One region of the Rhodococcus sp. NPDC003382 genome, then DNA from elsewhere that is predicted to be linked to it. Evidence: riboswitches for the same ligand, from Rfam matches in the RefSeq annotation. Region 1 holds a riboswitch; each other region holds the start of a gene.

Region 1 (3,270 bases):
CGGCTCGACACTCCGCTGGAGTACGAATGGCTGCGTGCCGGTGGCCTGTTCGGACATCTCCTGGCTACGCGGTCGCCGCTGTCGGTCTGACACGCTGTCGGCCCGACAACGCTGTCGGCCCGACAACGCTGTCGACCCGACGAAAAGCAAAAGAACGGGGCGCCTCCTTCCGGAGGCGCCCCGTTCTGCTGTGTCGCGAGCTACGTCAGGCGCGAGCCTTCTGCAGGTTCTCGTCGAGGGTGCCGAGGAACTCCTCGGTGGTCTGCCAGCCCTGCTCGGGGCCGACGAGCAGAGCGAGGTCCTTGGTCATCTGGCCGGCTTCGACGGTCTTGATGACGACGTCCTCGAGCTGCTGCGCGAACTCGATCACCTCGGGGGTGTTGTCGAGCTTGCCGCGGTGCTCGAGACCGCGGGTCCAGGCGAAGATCGACGCGATCGGGTTGGTCGACGTCGGCTTGCCCTGCTGGTGCTGACGGTAGTGACGGGTGACGGTGCCGTGCGCCGCCTCGGCCTCGACGGTCTTGCCGTCCGGGGTCATGAGCACGGAGGTCATCAGGCCGAGCGAACCGTAGCCCTGCGCGACGGTGTCGGACTGGACGTCGCCGTCGTAGTTCTTGCAGGCCCACACGTAGCCGCCCTCCCACTTGAGGGAGGAGGCGACCATGTCGTCGATGAGGCGGTGCTCGTAGGTCAGGCCCGCGGCGTCGAATTCCGCCTTGAACTCTTCCTCGTAGATCCGCTGGAACTCGTCCTTGAACATGCCGTCGTAGGCCTTGAGGATCGTGTTCTTGGTCGACAGGTAGACCGGGTAGTTCTGCTGCAGGCCGTAGGCCAGCGACGCACGCGCGAAGTCCTGGATGGACTTCTTGTAGTTGTACATCCCCATGACGACGCCGCCGTCCTCGGGGATCTTGCACACCTCGTGCTGGATCGGCTCGCTGCCGTCCTCGGGCGTGAAGGTGATCGTGACGGTGCCGGCGCCGGGGACCTTGAAGTCGGTGGCGCGGTACTGGTCGCCGAAGGCGTGACGGCCGACGATCACCGGCTTGGTCCAGCCCGGAACCAGGCGGGGCACGTTGGAGATGATGATCGGGGCGCGGAAGATGGTGCCGCCGAGGATGTTTCGGATCGTGCCGTTGGGCGAGCGCCACATCTTCTTGAGGCCGAACTCTTCGACGCGCGCCTCGTCCGGGGTGATCGTGGCGCACTTGACGCCGACGCCGTGCTTCTTGATGGCGTTCGCCGCGTCGATCGTGACCTGATCGTCGGTCGCGTCGCGGTGCTCGATTCCGAGGTCGTAGTACTCGAGATCGACATCCAGGTAAGGGTGGATCAGCTTGTCTTTGATGAACTGCCAGATGATGCGGGTCATCTCGTCGCCGTCGAGTTCGACGACCTTGCCTTCAACCTTGATCTTGGACATGTGCGCTTCGTGTCCTCCTAGGACGTTTCCTCGGCCCGATTCGACCGCACTTTGTGAGTACGGCTTCACACTGCTCAGAGGGATCTGAGCATGGACGTGTTCACACGCGCGGGAACACGTGCCAAACAAGACAAGCGTACTGCTATTCCCTGGGAGCGCAAAGCGCGGGTTTCACTACCGACCGGTAACTTTGCGCTGGTCAGCGGGGCGCTCGGCCCGGCTTCCGGCGCGCCGGAACGAGCCGCTAAACTTGCCGTTCAGGTCATGAGTACCAGCATCGAGCCCCGGCTTGCTGGTCGGCAACCCTCCGGTCAGGGTGGGGTGCTCCGGGTGAAGACCGGGCCGTTCGGCGCACAGGCCGGGCGGCAAGCCTGTACAGGGAGGTAGTGACCATGAGAGTTGTGATCATGAGCTGTCGCGCGTAGATCCGACCCGACCATCCGCCGCCCGCCCAGAAGGACATGATGACCCACACCCTCACCCCCACCGTCGTCGTCGAGGCGGCCGCGTCTTGACGGCGGGCACCGAACGGCGATACGTCGACCTTCCTCCCGAGGACGGCCGTCTCGGCCTGGTCGACATCGGCGCTCTGTCGCTGGAGAACGGTGAGACGCTCCCGAACGTCACGCTCGCGGTGCAGCGCTGGGGAGCCCTCTCCCCCGCGCGCGACAACGTCGTCCTGGTCGAGCACGCACTCACCGGGGATTCGCACATCACCGGACCCGCCGGACCGGATCACCCCTCACCCGGGTGGTGGACCGGAATGGTCGGGCCGGGCGCCCCGATCGACACCAACCGCTGGTGCGTCGTGGCGTCCAACGTGCTCGGAGGCTGCCGCGGCAGCACCGGGCCGGGCAGCATCGCCCCGGACGGCAAACCGTGGGGGTCGCGTTTCCCGCAGATCACCATCCGCGATCAGGTCGCCGCCGAGGCCGCGCTGCTCGACGTGCTCGGCATCGAGACCCTCGCCGCCGTCACCGGCGGATCCATGGGTGGCATGCGCACGCTCGAGTGGATTGTCACCCATCCGGACCGGGTCCGGGCCTCGCTGATCCTTGCCGTGGGCGCCCGCGCCACCGCCGACCAGATCGGCACCCAGACCACGCAGATGGCCGTCATCACCGGCGACCCCGACTGGCAGGGCGGCGACTATCACGGCACCGGACGCCGTCCGGACGCCGGTCTGGGCATCGCGCGCCGCATCGCACACCTGACCTACCGCACCGAGGAAGAACTCGACTCCCGCTACGCGAATTCGCCTCAGGCCGACGAGGATCCGTGGCAGGGCGGACGGTACGCGGTGCAGAGCTACCTCCAACACCAGGCCGACAAGCTGGTGTCGCGGTTCGACCCCGGCACCTACGTCGTCCTCACCGAGGCCATGAACCGCCACGACGTCGGGCGCGGACGGGGTGGAGTCCAGGCTGCGCTCGCCGGTTCCCCGGTTCCGACGATCGTCGCGGGCGTCAGCTCCGATCGGCTGTACCCGCTGCGGCTGCAGCAGGAGATCGCCGACGGGCTGCCCAACTGCGACGGTCTGCGGGTCCTCGAATCGCGGGACGGGCACGACGGATTCCTCACCGAGGCCGACGCCGTTGCCAAGCTCCTGGTCGAACTGATGGACCTGGTCGAACGCGGCTAACCGGTTCCGAGAGGGTCGATCGAGACGGCAAGCGCCACGATCGCCCCTCCCACCAGGAGCATCGCCACGACATCGAATCGTTTGCCGCGCACGGCCAGCACCCCGACCTGCTCGGGCGCCAGCGCCCACCGCAGCACACCCGCGAGGATCACAGCGCCACCGAACACGAACGCGCCGCGCCGCCACCGGTCCGCGAGCACCAGCA
Region 2 (3,270 bases), on a different contig from region 1:
CCCGGCGGCGGCGAGCAGCGCGGACCCGGTGCACACCGATGTCACGATCGTCGCCGTCGATGCCCACTCCCGAAGCCAGGTGAGGAAGCGTTCGTCGCGGACAAGGGAGCGGGTGCCCATCCCTCCGGGCACCATCACGATGTCCGATTCCGGTGCGTCGTGGTAGCTCGCGGTCGCGACGACCTCGGTTCCCTGGCTGCTGCGGACCGGTCCTTCGTGCGGCCCGAGCATCAGCACCTCGACCGAATCGGGGAACCTGCTCAGCAACGCCACGGGCCCGAAGACGTCCAGCAGTTCGAAACCGTCGAACAGGACGATGGAGACGCTACGCGTTGCCGATCCGGTCACCTTCCGAGTCTTGCACGACGTCGGCGTGCCCCGGACGACATCGCCACCGATCGTCCGCCGTTCCGGCAGGATGGGACATGAGCCGAACCACGGGAAGGAGCGCCCGATGTGTGGACGCTATGCGAGCACGAGCACCCGCGACGACCTGATCGCGGCGTACGAAACCGCAGCCACGGTCGGTGACGAACTGCCCCCGTCGTACAACATCGCCCCCACCCAGCGAGTGAACGTCGTGCTCGAACGCGCCCCGCGAGACGAACCCGACGCCGAACCGGTTCGGCAGCTCAACAGCACGACCAGGTGGGGGCTGGTTCCGTTCTGGGCGAAGGACCCGAAGATCGGTTCCCGCATGATCAACGCGCGCTCCGAGACCGTCACGAGCAAACCCGCGTTCAAAGCGGCCGCGGCACGTCGGCGCTGCATTCTGCCGGCCGACGGCTACTTCGAGTGGCTGAAGGACGAGAACGGCAAGAAGATCCCGTTCTTCCTCCACGCCGACAAACCGCTCGCGATGGCCGGCCTGTACGAATTGTGGCCGAATCCGGAACTACCCGAGGACGATCCGAACAGGTGGCTGTGGACGTGCACTGTGCTCACCCGACCGGCGACCGACGCGGCCGGGCACATCCACGACCGCTCCCCCGTGTTGCTGCCGGAGTCGTTCATCGACCCGTGGCTCGACCCGACCCTCACCGATCGCGACGACGTCGAAGCCCTGCTCAACTCGATCCCGGAGCCGCATCTGCACCCGTACGAGGTGAGCACCGCGGTGAACAATCCGCGCAACAACTCCCCGGAGCTACTGCTTCCGGTGAACCCGTGACGGCGACCCGATCCCGTCGGCGGGCGGAAACACCTTTCCTACACCGAGTTCCGCCGGTCCCGCTCACACGAGTGCATTCAGCACCTGCTCGATAGGGCCCGTCTCCGGTTTCGGCGAGGTGCAGTCGGACCAGTGCTCCGAATCGCTCAGCGTGAACACGGTGCGGTCCTCCGGTTCCCGGCCGGGCAGAACGAGCACGCGCCATCGCGGGATCCATTCGCCGATGTCACCGCCGAGGTCGAGAGCCTGGGCGATCGCGTCGACGTCGTGGTGCTGGAACTCGAATCTGTTTCCGTCCCAGGACAATTGCAGGGTTCTTCCGTCGACGATCTCGACGAGCACGTGCACCGCGAGATCGCGGTCCGCGAGGGCGTGCCGAGCACGGATGTGATGGACGTGATGGCCGTCGTGGTACGAGCGGCACGTGACGGCGGTGCGGACGATCGAACGAGCGACAAGGATCATCGTGTTCCTCCGGGTAAGCCCCGGGACGGGGCGCTCCTGTCCGAGCCGGTCGGTCTCGGACCGCTTCGTCACCCGAACCACCCGCGAGCGTGGGGTTGGTGTGCCGTCCAGTCGGGGCTTGGCGACGGCAACTCGTGAAGCACCGTCACTGTACCGCATCCCTCGGTGTGCCTTTGTGGCGGCCCCAACCGCCACTAGTGCACACCGGCGGCGGAGCCGCCGGGATCGGGGACGTGGAAGTGCTCGTCGCGCAGGCGGAATGCTTCCTTGGTCCCGTGTTCGGCCCTCGTCTTGACGAAGTTGAACTCACCCGGCCCGAACTGCAGGTTCGTGCCGAAGGCGTGGAACAGATAGCTCGCGACCTCCTCGCCCTGATAGGCCTGACTCTGCTCGACGAGCCGGAACGCCTCCTTCGCGATGACGACCCCGTCGGCGGGCATCTTCGCGGCCTTCTCCGCCCAGTACCGGGCGCGTGCGGTGACCGCACCGGGCTCGCACGTCTCGGTGAACACTCCGAGGTGTTCGACGGACGCGGCGTCGACGATGTCTCCCGTCAGCAGCAGCCGTCGCGCGAGGACCGGTCCGAGCCGGTGGAAGAACATGTGCAGGCTGCCCAGCGCCGGGCCGAGGAACCGGGTGGCGGGCATCCCGATGCGGGTGTCCCGCGCGATCACGGAGATGTCGGTCATCAGTGCCATCTCGAACCCACCACCGAGCGCGTAACCGCTGATCTCCCCCACCGTGACCTTCGGATAGCCCAGGAACTCGTGGTAGAAGCCGAATGTCTTGCGGTCGACGGTGAGACGGCGCCGCTGGCTGGGCCGGCTCTTCTGCGAACGGTCCCACTCACCCTTCGTGCCATACCACCCATATGCGTTGTTCATATCGGCTCCGGTACTGAACACACCGTCGGCGCCCCGCAGCAGCACGACCGTGATGTCATCGTCCTGCGCGACGTCGTCGAGGTATCGGGCGAGCGCGTCGCGCATAGGGGCGTCGTAAGAATTGCGGCGCGCGGGGTCGTTGAGGGTGACGGTCGCGATGCGGCGATCCGGATCCACGTCGAAGAGGACACGTCCGTCCGCGGCACTGGAGCTCGTCATCGTTGTCTCTCTTCCGCTGGATCGGGCATAACGGTATGGGATACTGTAGATACACCAGTATGGCTGTCATCTCCGCAGAAGGAAACACATGCCGTTCGACACGATCGAGTACGAAGTCGACGGGCACACGGCCACTCTCACGCTGAACCGGCCCGAAGCCCTCAATGCGCTCAGCCCCCACATGATCACCGAACTGCGCGCCGCGTACGCCGAGGCGGAGAACGACGACAAGGTCTGGACGCTCGTCGTCACCGGCACCGGCCGCGCGTTCTGCACCGGGGCCGACGTCAAGGAGATCCCCGGTGACGGCAAGGTGATCAACGAGCGCCCGTATCTGTCGACCTACGAACAGTGGGAGGCGCCCCAGGAGGGCACACCACCGTTCCGGACCATGACGAAACCGATCGTCGCCGCGATCAACGGTCTGTGCTGCGGCGCAGGACTCGACTGGGTCACCACCTGCGACATCGTGATCGCCTCGGAGGAGGCCACCTTCTTCGACCCGCACGTGAGCATCGGCCTGGTCGCCGG
Region 3 (3,270 bases), on a different contig from region 1:
TCGGTCTTCGCGTAGGTCCAGGACGGGCCGTGCTCGACGAGGCGACGCACCGCCCCGACCAGACGCTCCACGTCGGCGGACGAGCTGCCGAGGCCGAGGGAGGCACGCACTGCACCTCCGGCGCGGCCGACGCGGGCGAGCAGCGGATGCGCGCAGAAACGTCCGTCGCGGACGCCGATGCCGTGCTCCGCCGACAGGTACGCCGCGACCTCGGCGGGTTCGTAGCCCGCGACCGTGAAGGTGACGATGCCGACGGACTCGCACGAGTCCTCCCACAGGCGCAGCAGTTCGACGCCGTCGATTTCGCGCAGGCCCTCGACCAGCAGACGGCTCAGTTCCTCTTCGTGGCGGGCGACGGCGTCGGCGTCGAAACCGGCGAGCGCTTCGCAGGCCGCCGCGATCGCGGCCGCACCGAGCACGTTCGGCGATCCGGCCTCGTGGCGCGCCGGGGCGCAGGCCCAGTCGGTGTGGTCCAGGCGCACCTCGCGCACCGCGCCACCACCGGCGAGGTAGGGCTCGGCGACATCGAGCCAGTCGCGGCGGCCGACCAGGACGCCGGCACCGAACGGCGCGTACGTCTTGTGACCGGAGAACGCGAGGTAGTCGACGCCGGTCGCGGCGAGGTCGATGCGGCGGTGCGGGACCAGCTGTGCGCCGTCGACGAGGATGCGGGCACCGCACTCGTGCGCGAGGTTCGCGAGTTCCTCGATGGGCAGCAGCTCACCGGTGACGTTCGAGGCTCCGGTGATCGCGAGCAGCGCGGCCGGCGCGCGGCGCAGTTCCGCGGCGAGTCGCTCGACCGTCCCCGCGACCGTGTCGGCGGCCTCGACGATGCGGGCGTTCTTCCACGGCAACAGATTCGCGTGATGTTCGATGTCGAGGAGCACGACGTCACCGGGCACGGCGGTCGCGAGCAGGTTCAGGGAATCGGTGGTGTTGCGGGTGAACACGACGACCTGATCGTCGGCAGCACCGACGAATCCGGCAACCACGGCCCGGCACTTCTCGTAGGCGTCCGTGGTCACGCGCGAGGCGTAGCCGGCGCCGCGGTGAACGCTGGCGTAGAAGGGCAGCAGTTCGGCGATGCGGTCGGTGACGGCGGCCAGGGCCGGAGCACTCGCGGCGTAGTCGAAGTTGGCGTACGTGCAGGTGCCACCCTGGACGAGCGGAACCTGCAGGTCACAGCCGGAAACGCGAGCAATGGGGGCGATGCAGGTGGCGGTCATTGCAGCAGTCATCAGTAATCCCTTGTCTGTCCAGGGACCCGTCGGTGATCGCCACGACGATGTTGGATCGCCGGCGGAGTCCGCGCTTGCTGCGTCCGGTGTTGGAACCACAGCCTGGTCGTCACCCGGAGCACCCCACCGCGGAGGAGGGTTGCCGACCAGCGAGCCGGGGCTTGATGCTGGTACTCGTGACCTGCCGAAGAGGATGACAGCACGTCGCCGCTGTTGTCAAACCGAAACATTTCGCGCGCGGTCGACAGGCGAGAAGTCGATGGTCCGGAGCACAATCGGTCGAAGCGACCGCCCGCCGGCAGGGAGTTCACCTGCCGTCCACCCGGCCGTGAGACAACCGGCCACACGCATCGACACCTAGAGAAGGACGCAGATTGTCTGTCCAGCCCAAGACGGATCCGGGTCGGCCGGCTCGAATACCGGACGAGTACCTGCGCTCCTCGTTCACGCCTCCCGCGCGGACCCTCGTCGACATCCTGCGCAGCACCGCCGACGCCCATCCCGACGCCCCCGCGATCGACGACGGCAAGGTCACGCTCAGCTACGCGGAGCTGGCGGAGGAGATCGTCGCCGGCGCCTACCGGCTGACCGACGCGGGCGTCGGCGCCGGCGACCGGGTCGGGGTGCGCATGCCGTCGGGCACGAAGGACCTGTACGTCACCATCCTGTCGGTGCTGGCCGCGGGCGCGGCGTACGTTCCGGTCGACGCGGACGATCCCGACGAACGAGCCGAGCTGGTGTTCGGGGAGGCGGGGGTCACCGCGATCGTCACCGAGAACGGGATCGGCCCCGGCACCGCACCTGGGTCCGCGAATCCGCAGATCCGCGGACCGCGGCTCGACGACGACGCCTGGATCATCTTCACCTCCGGGTCGACGGGCACCCCGAAGGGCGTCGCGGTCACCCACCGCAACGCCGCCGCCTTCGTCGATGCCGAAGCGCGAATGTTCGTGCAGGACAACCCGATCGGACCAGGCGACCGGGTACTCGCCGGCCTGTCGGTGGCATTCGACGCGTCGTGCGAGGAGATGTGGCTGGCGTGGCGGCACGGCGCGTGCCTGGTCCCCGCGCCCCGATCGCTGGTGCGCTCCGGCATGGATCTGGGTCCGTGGCTGGTCTCCCGCGATGTCACCGTCGTCTCCACCGTGCCCACGCTCGCGGCGATGTGGCCCGCCGAAGCGCTCGAAGCGGTGCGGCTGCTCATCTTCGGCGGGGAGGCCTGTCCCCCGGACCTCGCCGCCCGGCTCGCCGTCCCCGGCCGGGAGGTGTGGAACACCTACGGGCCGACGGAAGCGACCGTGGTCGCGTGTGCCGCCCGGATGGACGGCACCGGCCCCATCCGCATCGGCCTGCCGCTCGACGGCTGGGACCTCGCCGTCGTCGACGCCGACGGGGTGCCCGTCGAGGAGGGCGCCACCGGCGAACTCGTCATCGGCGGCGTCGGCCTGGCCCGCTACCTCGACCCCGCCAAGGACGCCGAGAAATACGCGCCCATGCCGACCCTGGGCTGGGAACGCGCCTACCGCAGCGGCGATCTGGTGACCCTCGACCGTCGCGGCCTGCTCTTCCAGGGTCGCGCGGACGACCAGGTCAAGATCGGCGGCAGACGCATCGAACTCGGCGAGATCGACAACGCCCTGCAGAACCTGCCGGGCGTCGCGGGCGGCGCCTGCGCCGTGCGCAAGACCGCGGCCGGGCACGCAATGCTCGTGGGCTACATCGCCAGCACCGACCCGGACTTCGATGTCGCCTCGGCGCGCGACCTGCTCACCGAGCAGCTTCCCGCCGCGATGGTCCCGCGACTGGCGCTCGTCGACGAACTACCCACCCGCACGTCCGGCAAGGTCGACCGGAACGCGCTGCCGTGGCCGCTGCCCGGCGCCGACGCCGAGTCCGCCGAGGCACTCGGACTGGACCCCACCGCGGAATGGCTCGCGAGCCTGTGGATGTCGCTGCTCGGCGCCCACGTGGAGGGCCTCGACGACGACTTCTTCGAACTCGGCGGCGGCTCACTGTCGGCGGCGCAGCTGGT

What was found. A riboswitch is a leader RNA that binds a small molecule or an ion and turns the genes downstream of it on or off. The one in region 1 is predicted to bind S-adenosylmethionine.
Region 2: linked by a shared signal. The riboswitch ahead of ACWDUD_RS22340 (hypothetical protein) and the one ahead of metX (homoserine O-acetyltransferase MetX) in region 1 are both predicted to bind S-adenosylmethionine.
Region 3: linked by a shared signal. The riboswitch ahead of ACWDUD_RS12510 (aminotransferase class V-fold PLP-dependent enzyme) and the one ahead of metX (homoserine O-acetyltransferase MetX) in region 1 are both predicted to bind S-adenosylmethionine.

Annotation. Positions count from the first base shown of each region.
Region 1 is NZ_JBSFRH010000005.1:181,215-184,484, forward strand. Features, by position in the region: gene acnA (aconitate hydratase AcnA) at 1-90, shown strand, start outside; gene ACWDUD_RS06125 (NADP-dependent isocitrate dehydrogenase) at 206-1,423, opposite strand; SAM riboswitch class IV at 1,684-1,801, shown strand; gene metX (homoserine O-acetyltransferase MetX) at 1,935-3,065, shown strand; gene ACWDUD_RS06135 (DUF3017 domain-containing protein) at 3,062-3,270, opposite strand, start outside.
Region 2 is NZ_JBSFRH010000037.1:49,094-52,363, reverse strand. Features, by position in the region: gene ACWDUD_RS22350 (DJ-1/PfpI family protein) at 1-348, opposite strand, end outside; gene ACWDUD_RS22345 (SOS response-associated peptidase) at 455-1,171, shown strand; gene ACWDUD_RS22340 (hypothetical protein) at 1,235-1,636, opposite strand; SAM riboswitch class IV at 1,664-1,776, opposite strand; gene ACWDUD_RS22335 (enoyl-CoA hydratase/isomerase family protein) at 1,831-2,739, opposite strand; gene ACWDUD_RS22330 (enoyl-CoA hydratase/isomerase family protein) at 2,828-3,270, shown strand, end outside.
Region 3 is NZ_JBSFRH010000015.1:15,485-18,754, reverse strand. Features, by position in the region: gene ACWDUD_RS12510 (aminotransferase class V-fold PLP-dependent enzyme) at 1-1,238, opposite strand, end outside; SAM riboswitch class IV at 1,304-1,420, opposite strand; gene ACWDUD_RS12505 (Pls/PosA family non-ribosomal peptide synthetase) at 1,613-3,270, shown strand, end outside.